Regions from separate parts of the Psychrobacillus syltrankelensis genome, predicted to be linked through region 2. Evidence: riboswitches for the same ligand, from Rfam matches in the RefSeq annotation. Region 2 holds a riboswitch; the other holds the start of a gene.

Region 1 (12,580 bases), 1.1 Mb from region 2:
CAATGCAACAAAACCAATGATAAGACCAACAACTGTAGATATATCCATTCATTAACCCCCAAATTCTATTTCTCTCATTATTTCGGCTATTTTGTACTTTTTTTAATAATAAACTTATTTTCCTGTAATATAATTTCATCATTTATGAACAATATACGACTTTTTACCTCTAATATGTATTGTTACATTAGACTGAAAACTGATATTATTAAGATAAGCATAGAAAGGGAGTATGAATATGTCATTATTTAATGAAACACTTAAAAAGTACGCTGCACTCGCTGTAGAAGTTGGGGTTAATATTCAGCCTGGACAAAATTTATTTATCGCTTCTTCTATTGATAGTGTTGAACTTGTTCGATTAATAACAAAAAGAGCCTATGAGGTAGGTGCCAATCAAGTTTTTGTAGACTTTTCAGATGATGAAATTACACGCTTACGTTATGATTTGGCTCCAAAAGAATCATTTGAATTCTTCCCATCTTGGAAAGTCCAAGAAAAGGAATTACTAGCTGAACAAGGTGCTGCATTTATGAGCATTATGAGTCAAAGTCCTGATCTTTTAAAAGGTGTGGATACTAGTAAAATTGCAGCATTCCAAAAAGCAGCTGGGACTGCATTAAGTAAATATCGCCAATTTGTGCAATCTGACAAAATTAGCTGGACAGTAATTGCTTCTCCTTCTAAAGAATGGGCTAAAAAGGTATTTCCGAATATTGCGGAAGAAGAACAAGTTTCTGCACTTTGGGATGCTATCTTCAAAGCGGTACGCGCCGATTTAGAAGATCCAGTTTCAGCTTGGAAAGAACACGATAAAGTACTTCACGATAAAGTAGATTATTTAAATGATAAAAACTATAAAAAATTGCACTATACAGCTCCAGGAACTGATTTAACAATTGAACTACCAGAAGGACATTTATGGTGTGGTGCGAGCAGTGTAAACGAAAAAGGAGAAGACTTCATGGCGAATATGCCAACCGAGGAAGTTTTCACAGTCCCTTTGAAAACTGGTGTAGACGGTTACGTTGCTAGTTCAAAACCATTAAGTTACGGTGGTAATATTATCGATAATTTCACTGTTTCTTTTGAAAAAGGTCGTATAGTAAAAGTAGAAGCTGAACAAGGTCAGAAAGTGCTTGAAGATCTTGTCGCAACAGATGAAGGTTCTCACTATTTAGGTGAAGTTGCTCTTGTTCCACATGATTCACCAATCTCTAATTCTAATTTATTATTCTACAATACTCTATTCGATGAAAATGCTTCGAATCACTTAGCAATTGGTAGCGCATATGCATTTTGTCTAAAAGGCGGCAAAAAGATGAGTCGTGAAGAACTTGCTGAGAATGGACTTAATGAGAGTATTACTCATGTGGATTTTATGATTGGGTCTGATAAAATGGATATTGATGGAGTAAGAGAAGATGGAACTATCGAGCCTATCTTCCGCAAAGGTAACTGGGCATTCTAACTATTATTATGTAGATTTCTATAAAATACTACTTACCTTTTAAATAGTTTTAAGCTATAATAATAGTAACATGACTAGTGAGGTGTTTAATAATGGGCTTATTCACAGTTACAGTTCTTGGTTTTGCAGCAGTTACAGGTATTGTAGGTTATACAATTATGCACTACTTCGCAAAAGCTATGAACTCACATGATTCAATTTTAGTAGATTCAAAACCTTCCAAATAATTCAAAACAACCGCAGAAATTGCGGTTGTTTTTTTATTTTTAGAGATTGATTAGACAACTTAATCTATCTACTGGAGGAATTTGGTCGACTTGTGGCAAATATTTGTCCATCGCCAATTGAATTGTGTTGTGTCATAGTTTTTAAGGTTCGACTAATGAAATCTTTAGCGAGGAAGATACAATTTCGTTTGCTCAGCGCTTCTTATTAGTGTGACTACTAATTTTTCTCTAATTTGATATTTTTTATTTATCTTTTTCTTTTCATTTTAAAGACAGTTCTATGTCAATATAATGACCAATACAGACTATTAGATTATATTGCTACAATACCCTAAATACATTGACCTATTAAACATTGAAACATTTGTAAACTTCCATAATGTTACACATGGCAAACCTCTTTTTATCATTTATACTTATTAAGTATGATTGAAGGAGGAATATATATGTTTTCAAATGCCCATATTGGAATAGATTTAGGAACAGCAAATACATTAGTATATACGAAAAGTAAAGGCGTAATTATAGATGAACCTACTGTAGTGGCAGTCGACACAAAAACGAGAGATATAATTGCATTTGGACATAAAGCAAAAGAAATGATTGGAAAGACACCGGTTTCTATAGAAGTTATTCGTCCGTTAAAAGACGGTGTCATTGCTGATTTTGATATTACTACCCAATTATTAAAACTTATTATGCAGAATGCAAGCAAGAAACTGGGAACTTCATTGAGAAAGCCATCAGTTATAGTTTGTACTCCATCAGGTGCTACTTCCGTCGAACGAAGAGCAATTCAAGATGCAGTTAGACAAAGTGGTGCTAAAGAAGTTCAACTTATGGAAGAACCGGTTGCAGCAGCGATTGGCTCTGGTCTACCTGTAAATGAACCAGTTGCAAGTATGATCGTTGATATTGGTGGAGGTACTACAGAAGTTGGAATTATCTCATTCGGAGGCGTTGTTGCTTCTAACACTGTTAAGGCTGCAGGAGATAAAATGGATGAATCAATTATTCACTTTATCCGAAAAGAATATAATGTTTTAATTGGAGAACCTACAGCAGAAGAGATTAAGAAAACTATTGGTCATGCCTTAATACCCCATACAGTAGAACAAATGGATGTACGAGGAAGAGATGTTGTTACAGGATTACCTAAAATAATTCATCTGTCATCTACTCAAATACAGGGTGTATTGGCTGAGTCTCTTGAAATCATCTTAGAAGCAATCCGTGCAACTCTTGAAATATGTCCACCTGAACTTGCTGGTGATATCGTAGACCATGGAGTTGTGTTAACTGGTGGAGGGGCACTTCTAAAAGATATTAAAGAATGGCTTTCAAGCGTCATTGAAGTACCAGTTCATATTGCTCCTGAACCTCTTCAATCAGTGGCTATTGGTACAGGTAAATCCTTCTTTGTTTCTGAAAGGAAACAAAAAGTGGCTAAATGATTAAAACAAATTAGAGGAAATTTACCCTTTTTTCATATAAAATATATATAAAGATTATAGAGGGGGAAAAATATGCCTAATTTACGTGAAGTGTTAAAGTACAATGAATATTTTGTAGAGAATAAACTATATGAACCATTTTTAACAACGAAGTTTCCTGATAAGCGAGTGGTTATTTTAACATGCATGGATACTCGACTTATTGAATTGTTACCTAAGTCTATGAACTTTAAAAATGGGGATGTCAAAATAGTAAAGAGTGCAGGAGCGGTTATTAATCATCCTTTCGGTGGAATTATGCGTAGTTTAATCGTAGCAGTTTATGAACTACAAGCGGATGAAATATATGTGATAGGTCATCATGATTGCGGTATGAGTTCTATCCATACCGACAAAATTATTGAGAAAATGACTTCTAGAGGTATCGATCCACGCATTTTTGATATATTAGAAAACTCCGGAGTAGAAGTTGAAAAATGGTTAGAAGGCTTTTCAGATGTGCAAGAAAGTGTTCTACATAGCGTCGAAATGATTAGAAATCATCCATTAATGATTAAAGATGTTCCTGTCCATGGCCTCATTATTGATCCAAAAACAGGAAGATTAGATTTGGTTGTAGACGGTGCACTTCATTCAAATAAATAATTATTTCCCAGGAAATCGACAAAAAAATTGGTTATTCACCTTAATGAATAACCAATTTTTTATTTACACATATTTCATTAAACTCCCCGTCAACTGTGTTCGTCATTAATAGAAGCATAAATATAATGATCTTCCCACTTACCATTTATATATAGAAGGCTTTGAAGTAAGCCCTCCCGTTGGAATGCATTGTTCTCTAATACTTTTATAGATCCAAGATTTTTTGGAGATACAAACGCCTCAATTCGATTTAACTGGACGTGTTCAAATCCGAATAGCTTTACAAGATGGACTGCTTCCGAAGCAATACCTTTTCCTATAAATTGTTCATCTATAGAATAACCGATGAGACCACTTGAAAAAGGCATCCTTTTTAAACTATACAGAGAAATACTACCAATCATTTGATCAGTACCATGCGTAAACACACCGAAACTAAATTCTCTCTTTTCATTCATCAATAATAGAGACTCACGAATTTTTTCTCTTTGCACAGAAGTGGTATAATAATCGTCTCGATGTAATGGTTCAAAAATGGACCAATATCTTTTGTTTTTATAAACTAAATCTGCTAGACTTGGTGCGTCTTTAACACTTAATGTCCGTATATAACATGTATCTCCTTCTAAATAAATCAAGCATCGTCATCCTTTTGCATTAGTTAATTGTATAAACTCGTTTACATCTTGAATGCAAAGGTTAATGCCTTTTATCCAAAATGCCTCCTTTGTAATATCTTCCCCGAGATGCTTCATTGCTAAATCTTCTACCGACATCACTGCAGTATCTTGAAGTAAAGCAATGTATTTCTCCTCGAAATTTGCCCCCTCATTAATTGCTTTTGCATATATGCTTAGCGAGAACAAATAACCAAACGTGTATGGGAAGTTATAAAATGGTACTTCTGTAATATAAAAATGAAGCTTTGATGCCCAGAAATGTGGATGTGTCGTTTCAAGTGCATCTCCATATGCTTCTTTTTGAGCTGTTTCCATTAACTCATTCAATTTTGTTGCAGAAACGATTCCTTTTTTGCGTTCCTCATAAAATCTTGTTTCAAATAAGAAACGAGCATGAATGTTCATAAAGAACGCAACACTTCGTTGAATTTTATCTTCTAGCAGTGCGATTTTTTCATCATCTGTCTTTGCTTCTTTAACAGCTGCATCCGCAACAATCATTTCCGCAAATGTAGAAGCTGTTTCCGCAACTCCCATTGCGTATTGACGATTTATCCAATGTACTGGTCTTAAAGCATATGAATGAAATGCATGTCCTAATTCATGCGCTAAAGTCGAGACATTCGACATTGTTCCGCTATAAGTCATGAAAATTCGAGATTCCTCTGAAACTGGCATTCCTGTACAAAATCCTCCTGGACGCTTGTTCGGGCGATCTTCTGCTTCAATCCAGCCTTTTTCAAAAGCGTTTCTTGTGAAAGCTTCTAATTTAGGTCCAAATTCTTTAAAATGTTTCAGAATAAACTCGGCACCTTGTTGGTAATCCATTTTTTCTGTAGAAGCACTTACAGGTGCATCTAAATCATACCAATGCATTCCTTTTTCCTTTAGCATCGTCGACTTTACGTTTAAATATTCTACAAAAGGAGCTTTATTTTTAGAAATTGCTCCCCACATAGCATCAAGTGTTTCTTGTTTCATTCGATTAATATTAAGGGGTTCTTCTAATACAGACTCCCAGCCTCTTTTTTCATATACAGCAAGTCGGAAACCAGCTATGTGATTTAATGTTTTTGCAAAAAACTCTTCTTTTTCAGTCCAAGCAGTTTCGAGTGCTTCAAAAGCTTCTTTTCGAGTGGAAGCATTTTCGTGTGAACTTAAATTATTTGCTTGTCCAACGGAAAGTTCTTTTTCCTCGCCATCTACTTTTACTTTTACTCGAATGTCTCCTACTAATAAATCATAAAGTTGACCCCAAGCATGATAACCATCCACCCCAAGAATTGTAATCATGTCTTCTTCTTTTTCAGTGAGCATTTTCTTTGCTTCATCTCTCCACTCATTTAGAACAAAAGAAAAGTCAGATAGTTCCGGTGATTGCAATAGTTCCTTCCAAACAGATTCATCTGTTTTACTTAATCCTTGCTGGATAACTAGCATTAAAGAAGAAAACTTAGCATATATACTTCCAATTTCTCCTTCTAAAAGTGCTGCATTTTTATCAGTTGTGTCTTGTGCTAGGAAGCAACCAATTACTGCTCCTGCTTCCGATAAATTAACTGCAATATCTTTTAGTTCGTTTATAATTTTTTCTAATTCTTGTGCATCTTTACTTGAAGTAGGAGTTGAAAAACCTTTCAATTTCTCTTCAAATAACTTCTGTTTTTCTTTAACTTCGTCTAAATGAATCCTTAAATCTTTTGATACACTTCCACCTTCAAAAAACGAATCAAGATCCCAAGTAATTGGATACAATTTTTCTGTCATTCTTTTTCCCCCTTAAAAATTCATACTAGTTCGAATTATATTATACCATGTTTTCCATAATTGGATTATTCCGCTTTTGCCATGAAACATTCACAAATCAGTTGTTTGTTAGAATATTTGAAAGGTATACTAGAAGGATAGGAGGGATGCATATGATTAAAATAATCCTTTTGATTATAAGCTGGATCTCTACAGTTGCGGTAAGTGTACTCGCAAGTACGCTATCAATAAATCATCATACAACTAGAGAAATATCAAATTGGTTACCTGCTTTATTTACTCCTGCAAGCTACGTTTTTCTTATTTGGTTTGCCATTTATTTTTTATTAGCATGTTGGATATGGAATATTATTAAAGAATATAAGAGCGGGGTAACTATATCTTGGAAACGAGTAATATTATTCGTATGTAGTTCGATCCTCAATATACTTTGGATCTTTTTTTGGCATTATGGATTATTTTCACTTTCATTAATTGATATGTTTGCTTTGATAGGGATTTTATTCTTACTATTTATGACTTATTCCACAATGGAACAATCTTGGATGACGAGAATTCCTATATCTGTTTATCTAGGATGGATGCTCGTTGCTACATTTATAAATATTGATTACTATCTTACTTTCATTGAATTTAGTGGATGGGGTATCACAAAATCATTGTGGATAGTAATTTTTTTAACAATAGCTACCGCAATTGCTATGCATATACGTTTCCATTATAATGACCCTGTTATCGTCCTTGTCTTTATTTGGTCATTTATCGGTATAGCTGTTCACCATTTGTTGGATGAATTATTAATAACAGCTGCTTCTATGTTTTTAAGTTGTGTGCTAATAGTAGGGATTTTCTTCATAAAAAAAGTGCCTCGGAAATCATAATTTCCAAGGCATTTTTTCATATAAGTTGTTAATCAAAATTATCCAATCACTACAACATCATCGAGATGAATGCGGAAGGACTCGACTTTATCGCACCTCACCGCAAGCACAATTAAACCAAGTGCCAAAGCTTTGTGAATTAAAGAATATCCACTTTCCTATTCATACAATAAGCAGCCAAAGATGCTATTTTGGCTGCTCAGCCCTTCTCTATGGTATTTCCGCCTTTTAGATTTTATAGCAAGTGTCACTTTCTTACATAGCATCTCCATATGACTAGTATCTCTTAGCAAAATAAGCAAGGAAAGGACTTCAGTAGAACGGCAGTTATTCTATCATTCTCTTAAAAAGCATTTTTCTCTTAAGCGCTTTTGGGGAGCGACGGACAAATATCCACAACAAGATTATCGAAAAATGGGATGGGTAGAAGTGACTGCATCACTTCCACCCATCCCTATTCGACAGTTATAATGTGGTAATCATTTCGTCCAAAGTGAACCGAAAACGTAAAATTCAAATGGATACTTTTACGCTATACTAACAAGTATATTTTGTAAGAAAGTGGTTATCAACAGATGTAGCATTTTTTAATCAATTTTCGTCAATAAAAGTGGTCCTTCTTTCGTAACTACAATCGTATGTTCAATTTGAGCGACTAACGATTTATCTGGTGTTACAAAAGTCCAACCATCACTTGATTCTACAACATGTTCTGCTTTTTGAGAGATAAACGGCTCTACAGCAAGAACCATACCTTCTTTTAAAATCGTTGGGTCCCATGCATCATAATAATTTAACACATGCTGAGGAGCTTCATGCAGAGATTTACCAATACCATGCCCAGTTAAGTTCATAATAACATGCAAACCATTTTCTTTTGCTTCCCTAGCTACGGCTTTACCGATTTGGTTCAAACGAGATCCAGCTTTCACTTTTAGCATAGCACGATTAAATGCATTTTCGGCCACTGCGCATAGTTTTTCTTTTTCTTCATACCCATCACCAACGACAAATGAAATACCTGTATCTGCAAAATATCCATCATATGAACCGGAGACATCGATATTCACGATATCGCCTTCTTTAATGACACGAGATCCGGGTATACCATGTGCCACTTCTTCGTTTACACTTATACATGTGTAACCCGGAAAATTATATTCCCCCATTGGTCCTGAAATAGCACCATATTGTTCAAATAGCTTTCCACCGATTTCATCTATTTCTTTCGTTGTTACTCCCGGCTTTGTTGCTGCTCTCATTACATCTCTAACTTCCGCAACAATTAGACCAATTTTTTTTAACGCTTCTAACTCTTCGTTTGTTTGTACAATCATCTTAAAAGATCCCTTCTCATTTGAATGTACAATAATCATATCATATTTAAACTTTATTCGGCAGTAGAAGGCGTGGCGCTTTTACGAATAAGATGGTACAAATGAATGCTGCGAATAAAAATACTGGAATCATATAAGTAGCATTATAGATTAATGAATACAAAATTACGTTTTGATCGCCAGCATATTCACCGAAAAATACTATTCCAGAAGTGACATGTGCTAAATAACGAAGAAATGCAGCAACGAATGCTCCTAAAATTACTGCGATCGCCATTTTTTTCGTATCTTTATTTTCAAGTGCTTTCATAAATGCTGGTCTAAAGAAACCAGCGAATCCGGCTACCATAAACGCGATAAAATAATCGATTGATACTTGCAAAAATACATATCCAAAAGATAATGGTACTGCATAAAAACGACCTGTTGCTACCTGCAATAACCCAATTAAAAATCCTGTTATAAGACCAGCAACAACACCTCTACGAAAAGCAATTAGAATAACTGGAACAAGCACGAAAGTAACGGAACCACCTTGTGGCATACCAAACCCTATCATATCTAATACATACCCTAAGGCTGCAAAAATAGCGATTTCTATTAATAACAATACACGTTGATTTCTCATTGTAATCTCCTTTTTGACCACAAAAAAAACGACCCTGGGATAGACCCAGACATCGCGCGATTGTCAGTTTCCATCCACATCCCTACGCAAGCATTAACTTACAGGTTCGAAGGGTACTATCTCAGCCGCGTAAGCGACGCCCCTTGTGGTTATGAATTATTTAGTTCGTGTTTATTGTAGCCCAATAAAATAAGTAATGCAACCCCATGTTTATCATTGTTATACTAATAGAAATATTATACGAAAAGGAGCCAACGATTATGATAGAGTTATTGAAAGATTTGATTCGCATAAAAAGTGATGATGTAGAAGGAGCAAATGCTGCATTATTATTTTGTAGAAATTGGTTTGAAGCTCGAGGAATTGCTACAACTGTTTATGAAAATAATTCTAAGCTCATGCTTGTTGCAGAAATAGGTATTGGTGAAGAATGTATTATATGGAACGGTCATGTCGATGTTGTTCCTGGAAATGCTGAACAATTTAATCCATTAGTAGAAGGCGACCGTTTATATGGACGAGGATCAGCCGATATGAAGGCAGGAGTCGCTGCTATGATGCAAGCTTTCTACGAACTTTCATTAACTCCTCAAAAATTAACAAAAAGAATACAACTTCATATTGTTACTGACGAAGAAACAGACGGAGATACTTCCAAATATTTAGTAGATCAAGGATTTAACGGGGATTTCATCATTTGCGGAGAGCCTACTCATTTACATATTGGTCTCCAAGCAAAGGGAATTATCCAATTAGATGTTAAATTAAAGGGTAAATCCAGTCATGGAAGTCGCCCTTGGGAAGGCGTAAATGCGATTGAACAAGCATTTGCTTTTGACAAAGAAATGCGAAAACTGTCCTTTTTATCAGCAAGTAATAAGTTCTATGATTATCCATCTATAAATTTGGCAAAAATACATGCAGGAGACAGATATAATGTTGTTCCGGATAAATGTGTCATGAGCTATGATATTCGTTATGTTCCAGGACAAAACGATCAAGAAATATTAGCATCGATTAAGAATGCTGCTCACATGGATTTTCCAGGAAGTGAAGTAATTGTACATGCTTGCGAGCCAGCAGTGACTACAGAAGAAAGCAATTTATATGTGCTTAAGCTTCAACAAGTTACATCCAACATGACAAATTCTATTACCAACCTATTTGGCCAACATGGTTCCGCGGATACTCGTTTCTATGCAAAAAATGGAGCCGGAGCCATTGAGTTCGGCCCCTCTGGAGCGGATTGGCATGGTGAAAAAGAATATGTCTCTATTTCATCCGTAGAAAAATATAAAAATATTTTAGTCTCTTTTATTATTGATTGAAGTGAAAATAAGAAAAGCGTCCGCTTTCTACTTAATAGTTCTCAGAAGGGTCGAGACGACGCTTCTGAGAAATTAAAAGTTGCTTAACCTGGTCCATTTCTTTACACTTTATGACACCTCGAGAACAATTCACCCAAAATCGAGACTTTTTTTATTTACCTGAAACTAATTAAAAGAATCAGAAAGGAGAAAACTTCAATGGAAAATAAAAAACTTTTATCAGCATTATCCTACTTTAGTGTGTTATTTGCTCCCTTAATACTTCCGATTATTGTTTTTTTTGTTTCTCAAGATTCAAAAGTGAAACAACACGCTAAACGTTCACTTATTTCTCATTTAATTCCCTTTATTTTTATGATTATTCTATTTATCGTTGTCTATTCCAGTGTGTTTTCTATGTCTTATAGTTCATTCAGTCAACCTTCCATCTTTATGAGTTCAGCGCCCTTATTACTAGTATTCTTATATTTAATTATTTATATCATTATTCTAGTTTGGAATATTGTCCAAGGGGTCAAAGTATTAAGATGATGTTTATATTACTGCATTAAAGGGAATTGAATAATACAGTTAAAATCTATTAGGAGCGATAATATGAGAGTAAAAAACATCGTTAAAACTGCAATAAAATGGGCGCCAATAGTATATCCAATCGTACGGAAAATAATGAAATCAAGAAAAACAGTAAAATAAAAATCTGTTCCCATTGTAGTTTGGGAACAGATTTTGTTATATATAGAGTTTTAACTTTGTCAAAGATAAATATTGATCGAAACCTTGAATTTTTGAAACAGGTGATTTTGGGAATTCTTTTTGCCCGTTGAGAATTTGTTCAAAAGTGAGTGGGTTCGGAGCTGGTAATTCATTTGAATTTACTTGTAATCGCCCATTGTACTGTTTAAAAAAAGCATTTGCCATTAGTCGATATCCTTCCATTGTAGGATGCACATCTGCAGGGTTGGGTAACAATTCTTTTTCATTACCCTTGAATGCTTCTTCTACAGCAACATATGTTGCTCCATTTGCTTCCGCTTCTGTTTTTAAAATAGTATTCATTGTATTTAGTTGTTTTTTTATACCTTCTTTTTGAGAGTCACGCACGTGTGGATAAGGAAAATAATATCCCATGATATAAATATTTGCTGTTGGTGTAATTGCTTGAACTTCTTGTATAACTTCATCCATATTTTTCCGTACATTATTTAATGCGAAGTTTACTTGAACTTGCTGAAATGAAATGGACCCTTTAGCAGGATTTACTTGCACAAGTCTAAGCAAATCATTTGCTCCTGCTGAAATGGTAACAACTGTTGCATTTTTAAGTAATTCCTTCGCTTCTTTCGTACGGACTGTTTTTAATACGTCTGCAGTCGTAAAACCAGGAAAAGCAAGCGCTTTTGAGTAATAGGAAAGTTGATGAGCTCGAGTCAACTCTTGTGCTATTAAATCCGTATATCCAGAGTCAATTGCTCTATTTGGTGTTTGCCCTGCAGCTAAAGAATCCCCTAAAGCAATATAAACTTCTCCCCCTTTAGCTTCACTCGTAAGTGTTGTAAAAGGGAAGAAAAGTAATATAAGTGCAGCAATCCATTTTTTCATTTGAATCGACTCCTTAAAAAGCCCAAGTTCCTTTTTGGAAAATTGCTTCCATTGTTCCGTCTTCTAACTCTCCTATTATATCCATATGTGCACTACCGATCATAAAATCCTCATGCACAATTGAAGTATTAAGACCTAAATTTTCAAGTTCTGATTTACTTAGACCACGTGCCCCTTCCACACAGGTTGGATATGCCTCTCCAATTGCAAAATGATTGGAGGCATTTTCATCAAAAAGAGTGTTGAAAAACAATACGTTTGATGCTGAAATAGGTGATTCATGAGGAACTAAAGCTATTTCCCCTAAATACTTTGCACCTTCATCTGTTTGTGTTAATTCTAGCAATAACTCTTCTCCAGTATCCGCGTGTACTTTTGTAATAGCCCCATTTTCAAATGTTAAAGTGAAATTATCAATAACATTTCCTTGATACACTAATGGTTTTGTATTTTTTACATATCCGTTTACACCAGTTTTAAGTGGCGCCGTATATACTTCTTCGGTAGGCATATTTGCAATAAAAGGGACACTTTGCCCATTTTTACTTGCACCTGAAAGCCAT
Region 2 (12,580 bases):
GACCAAGGTGTTTCATTAAATTTATACGTACAAAATACAATTAAAGCAAAAGAATTACTAGATTTACACTTAGATGCTTGGAACAGCGGACTGAAGACGACCTACTACGTTCGTTCTACTTCGGTTGAATTAGTTGATTGTGATTCTTGTTCGAGCTAAGGAGGAAATTTACATGCAGTTAGAAAAAAGAAAATTAATGGATAAAGAAGCACCGAATCGTTCAACAGGAATTGTTAACGGCCAAAGCTCAAATATATTAAACTGGGACGATGTACGTTTTAGTTGGGCATATCCAAAATATAAAAAAATGCTCGGAAACTTCTGGACGCCTTTTGAGATAAATATGAGTAATGATATTAAACAGTTCTCTCAGTTAAATGAAGCAGAGCGAGATGCATTTTTGAAAATAATTGGATTGCTTGCACTTTTAGATAGTGTACAGACAGACTTTGCTGGAAAAGTGGCCGACTTTTTAACCGATTCTAGTTTGAATGCACTTATGATCATTTTGGCACAGCAAGAAGTGATTCATAATCACTCCTATTCCTATGTGTTATCTAGTCTAGTATCAAAAGATGAGCAAAATCGTGTGTTTGATTTTTGGCGCACGGAGCCCGTTTTGCAAAAACGAAACGACTTTGTGTTAAAAGGATATGAAGAATTTGCAGAACAGCCAAACGTGGACAGCATGCTGCGCTCAATTGTTTATGACGTAATTTTAGAAGGACTATTTTTCTACTCAGGATTTGCCTTTTTCTATCATCTTGCAAGACATCAAAAAATGGTAGCGACAAGTACAATGATTAACTATATTAATCGGGACGAACAGTTACACGTCGATTTATTCGTAAAGATTTACCAAGAATTGTTGGAGGAATATCCGGAATACAATACACCTGAACGAGGTAAAGAAGTAGAAGCCATTTTCCGAGAAGCAGCACAGCTTGAAGTTGACTGGGCGCGTGAAGTTATTGGAGAGAAAATAGATGGTCTTGATGTAGAAGATGTCGAAGAATACATCTACTTTTACGCAAATGTGCGTTGCAACCAGCTTGGCTATGATCGACCATTCCCAGAGTATCGCAAAAATCCAATGAAATGGATCAAAGCCTACGAAGAAGTAGACTTAGGAAAAACCGACTTCTTCGAGCAAAAGTCCCGCCAATACGTAAAAGTGAATGTACAAGATAACGGATTCGATGATCTATAAAATCTTATTTTTGGGAATAGTTAGCTTAGGGAGACGGAATTGTTTACGAGAGCAACCACATCGGTAGTGAAAGCAATTAATAATATCGCGGAAGCAACCAATTTCACTAGTTGAGCAACCAAAGGAAGAATAGCCCCTTTTGTCATCGTCATATAACAAAAGTGTCGCATCCTTTCATTTAAATGAAAGGATGCTTTTATATGATTAGATCCATTCTAATATTTCTATCCGGTTGCCAAACGGGTCATGTACATAAATTCTATTTGCTCCGGGTAAATCGGTATCTACTATGAAGCTAACTTCATTGTTTGTTAAATGCATTTTCAGTGCATCTAGATTATCAACTTCAAATGCAGGATGCGCTTTTTTAGCGGGGGTAAATGGTTCTTCAATACCTATATGAATTTGGTAATTATTGAATTGAAACCATACACCACCTTTTTTTCTTAACGTCTCTGGCTTTTCTACTTCTTGAAAACCTAATATTTCACCAAAAAACTTCTTTGCTTCTGACTCCGAACCTTTAGGAGCAGCAAGTTGAACATGGTCGATTGATTTAAAAATAAATGCCATCGGGAATCCCCCTCCTTATTCCTTAATAGTTTAAGCTTATCGTAAAGAAGGACATTTGGAAATTTTATTGTAATTATGATTTAACATTAGAAATACTTATGATCTCTTTTAATCGGTCGAAAAAGAGGTACAATCGGTTGAATTAGTCCAAACATCGGTCGAATAATAGGCACAATCGGTCGAATTAGTCCAAACATCGGTCGAATAATAGGTATAATCGGTCGTATCCCATAAACAATCGATCGAAAAAGGTTTCTTAAATTAATACCGTGTAATTTACACCTAAATTTCAGTAGTAGTAGTCCAATAAATGGCAAAGGGAGACCAATTCAGCGGTAAGAGCAACTAATTCACTAGTGAGAGCAACCATCTCACCCACGAGAGCAACCAATTCCCCAATGAAAGCAACCAAATGGCATCCGCCTCTTTATAAGGCGGATGCCATTCACATTTTCAACACTATTTTATTCACCGTATTCTGGTTTCGCGCAGTAGATGTCATTCCAAGCTTCTTCTCAAAAAAATTATTCGTAAATTTGGTCTTATGATAACTTTTCGATAGATTAATAATGATATTTTTACGATTCCACACAACAAATTCATCCTCAACTAATTCACCGAGTAATGCATCTTGTTCATCCGAAATCTCATGCGCCAAAAACATAATATATACTTGATCTTTCAAGAAGATTGGATGTTGTTGAATCTCTTCCAACTCTTCTCTAGACCGAATAATAACCGGTATTTCAAAACCATATTTTTCAAGAAGCGCGGTCTCAATCGCAGACATATCATAAGCTGCATTATCAAAAATAACATTCCCCGTCTGAATATAAGTCTGCACATTTTCATAGCCCATATCTTCAAAAAGCGCCTTCAATGACTTCATATCTACTTTATTCCTCGCGCCTAAATTAATTCCACGAAGTAAAGCAACAAATGACATCCTCATCACTCCTCAGTTAATATCCTATTTCTATATTAACGAAGCCACAACTGATTCGTACAGCTTAAAACTAATACGAATAAAAATAAAACTATCATAACCACGTCCACTTTTCCGACAGAAATCACCAGGAAATAACTACTTCGCCGCTCTCCAGTAAACCCCCTTGCCTCCATCGCAAAGGCCGCACGCTCTGCTTTTCTAACAGCTCCGGCAAGCATGGGAATTAATACTCGACGAATGCCAAGAAGCCGCTGTAAGAAATTTTTATTGCTAGTTACTCCTCTTAAACGATGTGCTTGCTGAATATGAACAAATTCATCTTTTAATACAGGTAAAAATTGATAGCCAACCATCACGCCATATGCGATTTTTGGTGATAGTTTTAATTGTTGCATTAAGCTTAAAATGAATGTAACTGGATTTGTTGTCAATGCAAATAATAGAGACAAACTGGAAAATGCTAATACTCGAAAGCTCAAAGATAATGCATAATCCATTTGTATTTTAGTAATTTCTACTGTTCCAAACGACCAAATAACCGATCCTAGGTGATCTTTCGCGAATACAATAGTTGTCCAAAAGTAACCGAAAGCTGTAATAAAAAATGGAAGCATGAATAACAACCATTTCTTCCATTTAACCTGGCTACACAATAGCTGCAACAAAATTACACCAACCCAAAAAACAAGTGGCGTCCATGGATCAAAAAAGAAAGCCATTGTAAACATACAAACTGTAATCAATAAAAACTTTACCGAAGGATTCATCTTATGCAAAGCATTTTTCATCACATAACAATCCTTTCGGAGAAATTAAATGGTGGTCATGCAGCAGTTGTTCATTACTCCACACAGTATCAGCCTCAAACTTTCCAGACAAATGCCCATCATCCATTAATAAAATCGAATCGGCAATACCATATGCAAATTCCATATCATGGGTAACGATTAAAAACGTTGTTCCTTCACGAGCTCGATCATCAATTAATCGAAATAATTCAAGCAAAGCTATAGCATCCTGACCAGAAGTGGGTTCATCCATTAAAATAACGTCTCTCCCATCACAAAGCATTGCTGCAATGGCTACTCGACGCTTTTGACCGTGACTCACTGCAAAAGGGTGTGCGTCTGCTATAGGCAAGAGTTTTAGCCGAGTCATTATCTCATTGACATCACTTCCACCGCCATAAGCTACTTCATCCCGTACATTTTTCGTAAGAAATAAAAACTCGGGTGATTGCGGAACGTATCCTAGAAACTCAGGTTGAACAGTCCCGCTTGAAGGTATTAACCGACATAATGCTTTCAACAAAGTAGTTTTTCCACTACCGTTTGGACCAGCAAGAACAGTAACTTCTCCACGGTTTAAAGCAAAAGTGGTTTCATTTACAAAAGGCTTTGCTATTATTTTATTTACGACAAGTGAAGTTTCAACTTGTTTAGTACTTGTCCTTTTAACTGAAGAAACAGCATTGTCATTTGGAGCTAAAGGGATGCTTCTATCGAAAAAGTCCCCCCATAAATCCAATCGGTGTTCAATAGCAACAATCGTCATCCCCTGTTTTTTCTGCAACTGATCCAACCATTTGACATAGTTTTTTGCGGTAAATGGATCTAAATGAGAGATTGGTTCATCTAACAGCAAAATTTGAGGATCCATAATTAGTGCACAAGCAGTAGCAATCCGTTGTTTTTGACCACCGGAAAGATGTTGAATAACGGCATGTCGAAAATCACTTAAGTCTGTTAAAGCGAGCACTTTGTAAATCTTTTCGTCCATTTCATCTCGTGGAACTTGTAAATTTTCTAATGTAAAAGCAAGCTCTTCTTCTACCGTTTGCATACAAAACTGAGAATCAGGATCTTGGAAGACGGTTGCCACTCGGTGATTTATTTCCCCGGGAATGAATTTTGCACTATCTCGTCCAAATAAATTTATTGTCCCGGTCAAAACACCATCACAATTTTCAGGGTACAAACGATTACACAAATATAGCAGCGTAGTTTTTCCACAACCACTCGGACCAGTAATAACTACACGTTCGCCATTCCGAACAGAAAATGAAAAATCGCTCAATATCCATTTCTCCTCATCTGGATAACGAAAACTTACCCGTTCAAACTGAATGACATCATGCACGCACATCACCTTTTTTAGGACGTGAAATAGCATATCCTCGAAGGGAGCCAGTAACGAGCAGTCTATCAGACAGTGTCTTACCACCAACACCAGCAATCATTGCCCCGCTCAACATGCGAATCCCGAGCATTAATGCAATATATCCAGTGCTATACACCGAAAATCCGCCTAAAAAATAGCCGTACACGAAACTAAATACAGAAGACCCGACACCAGCAAGCATCAGCACCCACAAATCAAATCGCTTATAGCGCGTTGCCGCAAATACAGCTTCCGCACCTAAACCCTGAATGAGACCTGATAAAATTAATCTAGGACCAACCGCATTACCTAACAAAACCTCAATCGCAGCCGCAATTGTTTCCGAAACCACCGCCGCACCTGGCTTGCGAATAATATACATACAAATAATCGAAACGATAAACCAAATACCAAAAATCCATTCATAGGCAATTGGCCCGATAAATCCTGCCCAAATATTACCGACATGAAGGAACAATAAGTAGACAATCCCAAACACGACTGAAAATAAAGACATTAGAACAATTTCTTTTAATTTCCACGATTTCAACATATTAAAGACCTCCGTGCGAAGGGCTATTTATACTCATCGAAACGGTCATCACTAAATGCTTATGTTCCTCAGAACGTGCATGTGTAAATGTCTCTTCATAAAACTTGAACACATCGTGAATATCCCCATGAATACCACTTGCATAATGCATCGATTCATTGAAAACACCTCGTTCTTTTGCACGCTCAACTTCCCTATAAATAACATTCATATAATTTGGGTTATTCATCGGATAAAGTGCAAATTGAGATGACACATATTGCTTAGTCGTTTCTTTATTTGCAACTTCATCGCCTTTATCTAAATAGACATCTCCAGCTGAATCTCCAGGACAACCAGCAGAGAAGGTACCGGATAATGCAATATGAACACCGGTCTTAGCGGCATGTAGTGTAATTGCTTTTGCTACATTGAAAACATGCACCTGTTTCCCTCGAATCACGGTCGATACATCATCTGTATGCATCCAAACGTTCGAAGTGTCTGTTTCTTGAAGAGCTCCTTTAATAACTGAAATAAAATCATTGGTCATCGGATGCAAGGAAAAACGAAATCCGACAATTGGGCTTAAACCACATTGCATAATAATACCTCCTAAAATTTTTCATAAAAAAAGACTACATCCGTGAAGATGCAGCCACTTATCCAATAAAAAAATTCGGAAAGTCACCGCACTTCCTCACGCAGGTATTATCCTGATCGAGTAATAAGGGATCGGAGCTAAAAAGCTCTCATCACAGCCAAAGTGGGCACCCCTAGTGCAGAAAACGGTATGTAGTTTGTCAAACTGTTATAAAAACAATCTGATTTTTATGTGCCCTCAGTATACCCTATCAATTAAACCGTGTAAATGTAGTTGCAAAAATAGGTTCTTTCGTCCATGCTTGAGATATCAGAATATTTGGAGGTTGCAATTTTGGAAAAAATATTAATTACACGCAAGTTGCCAGATGAAGTAGTGAACCTATTAAAGGAGAAGTTTGAAGTAAAGATGTGGCACAGTGATGATGTGCAAATGTCTTATGAGGAATTACAATCGGAGGCAAAAGATGTTCATGCAATTTGGACAATGCTTTCTGATAAAGTGGATCGAGCACTAATTGAAAGTTTACCAAATCTAAAAGTTATTAGTAATCTAGGGGTTGGATATAATAATATCGATGTAGCGGCAGCAAAAGAGAATGGAATAATTGTGACGAATACCCCAGGAGTTTTAACAGAGACTACTGCAGATTTAGCATTCTCTTTACTTCTAGCAACTGCTCGTCGTGTTATGGAGGCCGAACGTGATCTTCGTGCAGGCCAGTGGAAGTCACGGTCACCAATGCAATATACAGGGATGGATGTATTTGGTGCAACCCTTGGTATCATTGGAATGGGGCGCATTGGTGAAGCAGTGGCAAGGAGGGCAAAAGGTTTTGATATGAACGTTCTTTATCATAATCGAACACGAAAAGTGGATGCTGAAATAGAGTTCGGATTTACTTATGCTGAGCTCGACACACTACTAGTGGAATCAGACTTTATCGTTCTGTTGACACCATTAACTCCTGAAACGAAGGGATTAATCGGTGAACGAGAGTTGAATCTAATGAAAAATACAGCAACTATTATTAACGTAGCTCGCGGTGGGGTCATTGACGAACAAGCCCTATACAATGCCTTAACGACGAATAAAATCTGGGCAGCTGGACTAGATGTATTCGAAGTTGAACCTGTGCCACTAGATCATCCGCTATTAACGTTACCAAACGTAACTGTCCTACCACATATCGGCAGTGCTACTATTCGCACCAGACTTGCGATGATGCAAATGAACGCCGAAGATATTCTAGCAGTTTTGGAAGAAAGAGAACCAAAAAATAGAGTAGTATAATATTGAGAAAATGCCCTAGTTGTCAAATAAAAGACAACATAGGGCTTTTTTGATGCTCAAATATGGATTAGCGGTATATCATTTGAACTAGCTTTATAACTATAGATTTCTGACTCAAAGAACGAAAAACTCAAGGCTTATTATCTATTAAATGATTAATTATATCAAAATAGGGTATAGAAGAAAGAAAAGGCCGTGCGTCTTTTATAAAAAGAGAAAAGGGGTAGAAGTTTAAATGAGAAAAATAGTGTTGTTTTTTTCTTTGTGCACGCTTTTAATGCTTTCTGCGTGTGGTAATGATTCAAGTAGTGAAAGTATAAAGGTTATTAAATTTGCCGATGCCGGATGGGATAGCATTCGTGTACATAATAGTATTGCGCAGTTAATAGTGGAAAAAGGTTTTGGTTATGATACTGAGGTCACAAGTGGAACGACTGCTGCTACTATACAAGCACTTGAACAAGGGGATATTAATGTCTATATGGAAATATGGTCGGATAATATTAAAGATGTTTACGATAAAGCGATTGATAGCGGAAAAGTTATTAAAGTATCTACAAACTTTGATGATAATTCACAAGGATTATATGTTCCAACTTACGTGATTAAGGGAGACCCTGAAAGAGGAATTAAACCAGTAGCCCCAGATTTGAAAACAGTAGAAGACTTAGCGAAGTATCCAGAGATTTTTCAGGATCCTGAAGATAAAAGCAAGGGGCGCATTGTCGGGGCACCATCTAGTTGGATTCTAAGTGAATATTTGGATACGAAACTCAAAACATACGGGCTAGATAAACAATATAATTACTTAGCACCAGGATCTGATTCTGCAATTGTTGCGGATTTAGCGGGTGCATATAAAAAAGGTAAACCTTGGGTCGGGTATTATTGGTCCCCAACTTGGGTTACTGCGAGTTATGATTTAACACTGCTTGAAGACAATCCTTATGATAAAAAAGTGTGGGATGAAAATAAAGGAACGGAATTTCCTCCAAATGATGTCGTCATTGCTGTGAATAAAGACTTACCAACACAAGCAAAAGATGTTGTAGATTTTTTAAGTAAATATCAAACTAGCAGTGAGTTAACAGAAAGCGCTCTAAATTACATGAATGAAACTGGAGCTGAACCAGAGGAAGCCGCACATTGGTGGATGGAAGAACATGAAGACGTTTGGACAGCTTGGGTGTCTGATGAAGTTGCTCAAAAAGTAAAAGCAGCTTTGAAGTAATAGGTCATGTTTACAAAAAATCTAGCCGAGAAATGTGAGGTGTCAGAGGCTGTGTAATCTAACAGTCTGAGACTTATGAAAGAATTTCCTAATATACGTTTACCAATAGGAAGTAGTGTGGAAAAATTTATTGATTTTTTAGCTGTAAACCTTGATGGTTTTTTTGATTTTATATTTGTTATTGCGTCCTCAATGATTAAAGGTTTGGAGACAGGTCTTCTTGCCATCCCTTGGTGGTTACTTATTATTGTTATATTCTCATTAGGATGGTATTTTACTTCTTTATACGGTGGACTCCTATTTGCTCTTTTTATGTTTCTAATTGGTACTTTTAATTTATGGTCACAGACGATGACCACTATATCGATTGTATTAATATCTGTTATTCTTTCTCTTGTTATTGGTATTCCTGCAGGAATTTTGACGGCGTTTAGCAAAACCATGTCAAAAATTATGCGCCCGATTTTAGATGCTATGCAAACAATGCCAAGTTTTGTGTACTTAATTCCTGTAATTTTCTTCTTTCCATTAGGGAATGTTCCAGCAGTAATTGCAACGATTATTTATGCTTTGCCACCTGTTATTCGATTGACAGAGCTCGGAATACGTAATGTTGACCAAGAGGTTATAGAATCTGCCCAATCGTTTGGTTCTTCTAGAAAACAAATGCTTATGAAGGTGGAGCTTCCACAAGCATTGCCAACCATTATGGCAGGTGTAAACCAGACTACAATGATGGCACTAGCGATGGCTGTTGTTGGATCGATGGTGGGGGCTCAAGGACTGGGGGAACGAGTACTATTTGCGATCAACCGAATTGATATTGCACTAGGTTTTGAAGCGGGAGTTAGTATTGTATTTTTAGCTATCATTATTGACCGAATTACAGGTGGAATCGCGAAGCGCATTCAGAAGCAAGGGAGGGATATTGAATGACAGTAAAACTAAAAATTGAAAATGTATCCAAGATATTTGGCCCTAGACCTAAAAAAGTAATTCCAATGATTCAAAGTGGTGTATCTAAAGAAGAGATTCTTGCAAAAACCAACCATACTGTAGGAGTCTATGATGCATCTATGGAGATTATGGAAGGAGAGACCTTCGTTATTATGGGGCTATCTGGAAGTGGTAAATCTACCCTAATCCGTTGCCTTAATTTATTGAATCGCCCAACATCAGGCGCTATTTATGTCGATGGAGAAAACGTCGTTGGTTATAATAAAAACCAACTAAAATATTATCGTCAGAAAAAAATTGCAATGGTATTTCAGCACTTTGGTCTATTTAGTCACCGAACGGTTTTAGAAAACATTGAGTATGGTTTAGAAGTGCGAGGTATGACCAAAATTGAAAGGCAAAAAATCGCACAAAAGCATTTAGAAACAGTAGGATTAAAAGGATACGAAAATCAATATCCTGATGAGCTTTCTGGAGGGATGCGACAACGTGTTGGTATAGCCAGAGCGCTTGCAAACGATCCAGATATATTATTGATGGATGAGCCTTTCAGTGCGCTAGATCCGTTAATACGAAGAGAGATGCAGTTAGAGCTCCTCGATATACAAAATAGGCTGCAAAAAACAATTATTTTTATTACGCATGATGTGAATGAAGCATTTAAAATTGGTGATCGTGTAGCAGTTATGAAAAATGGAAAAGTAGAGCAAATTGGTACACCAGAAGAGATTTTAGATAAACCAGCCAGTAATTACATTTCAGAGTTCATCCGAGACATCGATCGTTCTAAAATATTGCAGGCTGAAAATATTATGATGAAACCCCATGGCTTAGTTTCACTTAAAGATGGACTGAATGTAGCTGCAAAAGTAATGCGTGAAAATGGAATATCCAGTGCATTTGTAGCTGACCGAAAGCGGAAATTGCAAGGAATTATCACGATTGATCAAGCGATTGATGGGCTTAAGCAGAAAAAGACGTTACTAGAAGTGATGTCTACAGACGTGAAAACGGTTCGACCGGACGAATATGTACAAGATATTATTCCATATGTAATCGATTCAAAATATCCAATTGTTGTTACAGATGAGGACTTAACTATTAAGGGAATTATTCTTCGTGTTCATGTATTAGCAAGTTTGATAAGTGATAATACAGAAGGACAAATAGCAGATAATGATATAGGGAATTTAAAACAATAAAATAAATATTCAAGTCAAAAAAATACAAAAATTACGAGTTTCATAATAATGGCTTTTAGTTAAAAAATAGTTAATAAAAAAAGCCTATTGACCCGGATACTAATATAAAAATTGTTATAGTTACGATAACTGAGTGACTTTTTATTCACTAAATAAAAATAATATTAAAAAGGACTTTCGCAAATAATGCGAAAGTCCTTTTTAATTTAGGTGAACTTACCTTAAAATTTAATGGTTATATGATATAATTTTAGTATATTTCCCTATTAAAGGTAGTGATAAATTGCTTAATCATCCATTGCAAATTAATTTAATAGAAATACAAGCAGAATATTCTTTTCCTGCTGTTATCCTTTCTATTATTCTTGCATGTATTACTTCTTATACTGCATTACTGATGAATAATCGTGTTCAAAATAATAGTTTTATACATCGGAACTTTTGGTATGTGTTTGCTTCAATTACAATGGGATTTGGTATATGGTCTATGAGTCTTGTTGGGACGTTTGCTTTTTCCTTACCTATCGCCGTATATTACCATCATATATCTACTATTGTTTCAATTATACCGGCAATAGTCGCCTCTTTTCTTGCTTTTTACTTAGCAAATCAACCAAAAAAATCAATTTGGTATACATTTACCTTTAGTGTAATAATCGGAATCGGAATTTCAATATGTCACTTTGTAAGTATGATAGGAATGAGAACCGACGCAATTCATAGGTACAATCATAGCTTATTTGCTTTGTCCGTATTGATTTCCGTATTGATCCCTTTTCTAGCTAGTATTTCATTTTTTAAATTAAGAAGTTATTTAGAAGGTCGTCTACTTCATGTATTGATGGCAATTTCCTTAGGTGTGGCTATTTCCGGTACTTATTATACTAATATGGTCTCAACTAAATATTATCTTCCTAATAATTATTCACCTCGTCCTGGGAATTTTCAAATAATTAATATGGACTTATTTGTGGTGATTGTAACAATTGGTATGGTATTTCTTTTGATTTTTCTTCTATTATCAAGCATTATGGATAAGTATATAGAATATCGAGCGAGTTATTATGATGCTCTAACTAAATTGCCTAATCGCCGTTTGTTTGAGCAAAAAATAAAAAAAACGGAGTTCCCACAAAGTTTAGCTATTTGGCATTTACATGACTTGGAACTTGTAAATCGTGAGTTTGATTATCACTTTGGTGACAAGGTAATTCAACTTTTGTCCTTACGATTAAAAACACTTGTACCTTCCATGACAGAGCTTTATCGAATTGATGGACATCGCTTCGCATTTTTAACACACCATATAGATGGTGTAAATTATTTATCGACTGCGATGGAGAATGTAGCGGAATATCTGAGCAGACCTCTTATAATTGATAACTGTGAAATTAATATTCCAGCCGTTTGTGCTATATCAAGAGCAAACAATTTGAAAGAATCGATGGATATATTTACAAAAGCACAAGCTGTGTTAAATTACTCATCTATCGAATACAATTATGAAATTATCCATTATAATTCGACTATACATACGTATGCATTTGGACTTGAAATCGTAGAGGATATTGGACAGGCGATGGAGGAAGAAGAACTCTTTCTTGTATACCAACCAAAAGTAAACATCATTACCAATAAAATCATTGGAGTTGAAACATTGCTACGGTGGAAACATCCAACATACGGATTTCTATCACCAGGAGTATTTATTCCTATACTAGAAGAAAATAATCGAATGATTGAAGTTACCAATTGGGTTATTGAAAAAGTTTGTCACCAAATATCTATGTGGAGAAAAGAAGGAATTTCATTTCGCCAAGTGGCTATCAATATTCCAGGACAATATGTCACATCCAATCATTTGTTAGA

What was found. A riboswitch is a leader RNA that binds a small molecule or an ion and turns the genes downstream of it on or off. The one in region 2 is predicted to bind thiamine pyrophosphate.
Region 1: linked by a shared signal. The riboswitch ahead of thiT (energy-coupled thiamine transporter ThiT) and the one ahead of ACTSKG_RS11190 (YkoF family thiamine/hydroxymethylpyrimidine-binding protein) in region 2 are both predicted to bind thiamine pyrophosphate.

Annotation. Positions count from the first base shown of each region.
Region 1 is NZ_CM144227.1:3,435,402-3,447,981, reverse strand. It holds gene motA (flagellar motor stator protein MotA) at 1-48, opposite strand, end outside; gene ACTSKG_RS16870 (aminopeptidase) at 239-1,471, shown strand; gene ACTSKG_RS16865 (hypothetical protein) at 1,564-1,698, shown strand; gene mreBH (rod-share determining protein MreBH) at 2,145-3,152, shown strand; gene ACTSKG_RS16855 (beta-class carbonic anhydrase) at 3,225-3,797, shown strand; gene ACTSKG_RS16850 (GNAT family N-acetyltransferase) at 3,887-4,435, opposite strand; gene ACTSKG_RS16845 (M3 family oligoendopeptidase) at 4,442-6,244, opposite strand; gene ACTSKG_RS16840 (TspO/MBR family protein) at 6,397-7,125, shown strand; gene map (type I methionyl aminopeptidase) at 7,713-8,462, opposite strand; gene thiT (energy-coupled thiamine transporter ThiT) at 8,509-9,090, opposite strand; TPP riboswitch at 9,153-9,244, opposite strand; gene ACTSKG_RS16825 (M20 family metallopeptidase) at 9,351-10,418, shown strand; gene ACTSKG_RS16820 (magnetosome magnetite crystal formation protein family) at 10,617-10,949, shown strand; gene ACTSKG_RS16815 (hypothetical protein) at 11,013-11,111, shown strand; gene ACTSKG_RS16810 (SGNH/GDSL hydrolase family protein) at 11,148-12,017, opposite strand; gene ACTSKG_RS16805 (aminopeptidase) at 12,031-12,580, opposite strand, start outside.
Region 2 is NZ_CM144227.1:2,328,184-2,340,763, reverse strand. It holds gene ACTSKG_RS11225 (ribonucleoside-diphosphate reductase subunit alpha) at 1-159, shown strand, start outside; gene ACTSKG_RS11220 (ribonucleotide-diphosphate reductase subunit beta) at 173-1,210, shown strand; gene ACTSKG_RS11215 (VOC family protein) at 1,415-1,783, opposite strand; gene ACTSKG_RS11210 (DUF1697 domain-containing protein) at 2,229-2,729, opposite strand; gene ACTSKG_RS11205 (energy-coupling factor transporter transmembrane component T family protein) at 2,765-3,520, opposite strand; gene ACTSKG_RS11200 (ABC transporter ATP-binding protein) at 3,501-4,877, opposite strand; gene ACTSKG_RS11195 (ECF transporter S component) at 4,864-5,445, opposite strand; gene ACTSKG_RS11190 (YkoF family thiamine/hydroxymethylpyrimidine-binding protein) at 5,447-6,028, opposite strand; TPP riboswitch at 6,105-6,212, opposite strand; gene ACTSKG_RS11185 (2-hydroxyacid dehydrogenase) at 6,326-7,321, shown strand; gene ACTSKG_RS11180 (ABC transporter substrate-binding protein) at 7,557-8,552, shown strand; gene ACTSKG_RS11175 (ABC transporter permease) at 8,670-9,488, shown strand; gene ACTSKG_RS11170 (quaternary amine ABC transporter ATP-binding protein) at 9,485-10,711, shown strand; gene ACTSKG_RS11165 (bifunctional diguanylate cyclase/phosphodiesterase) at 10,995-12,580, shown strand, end outside.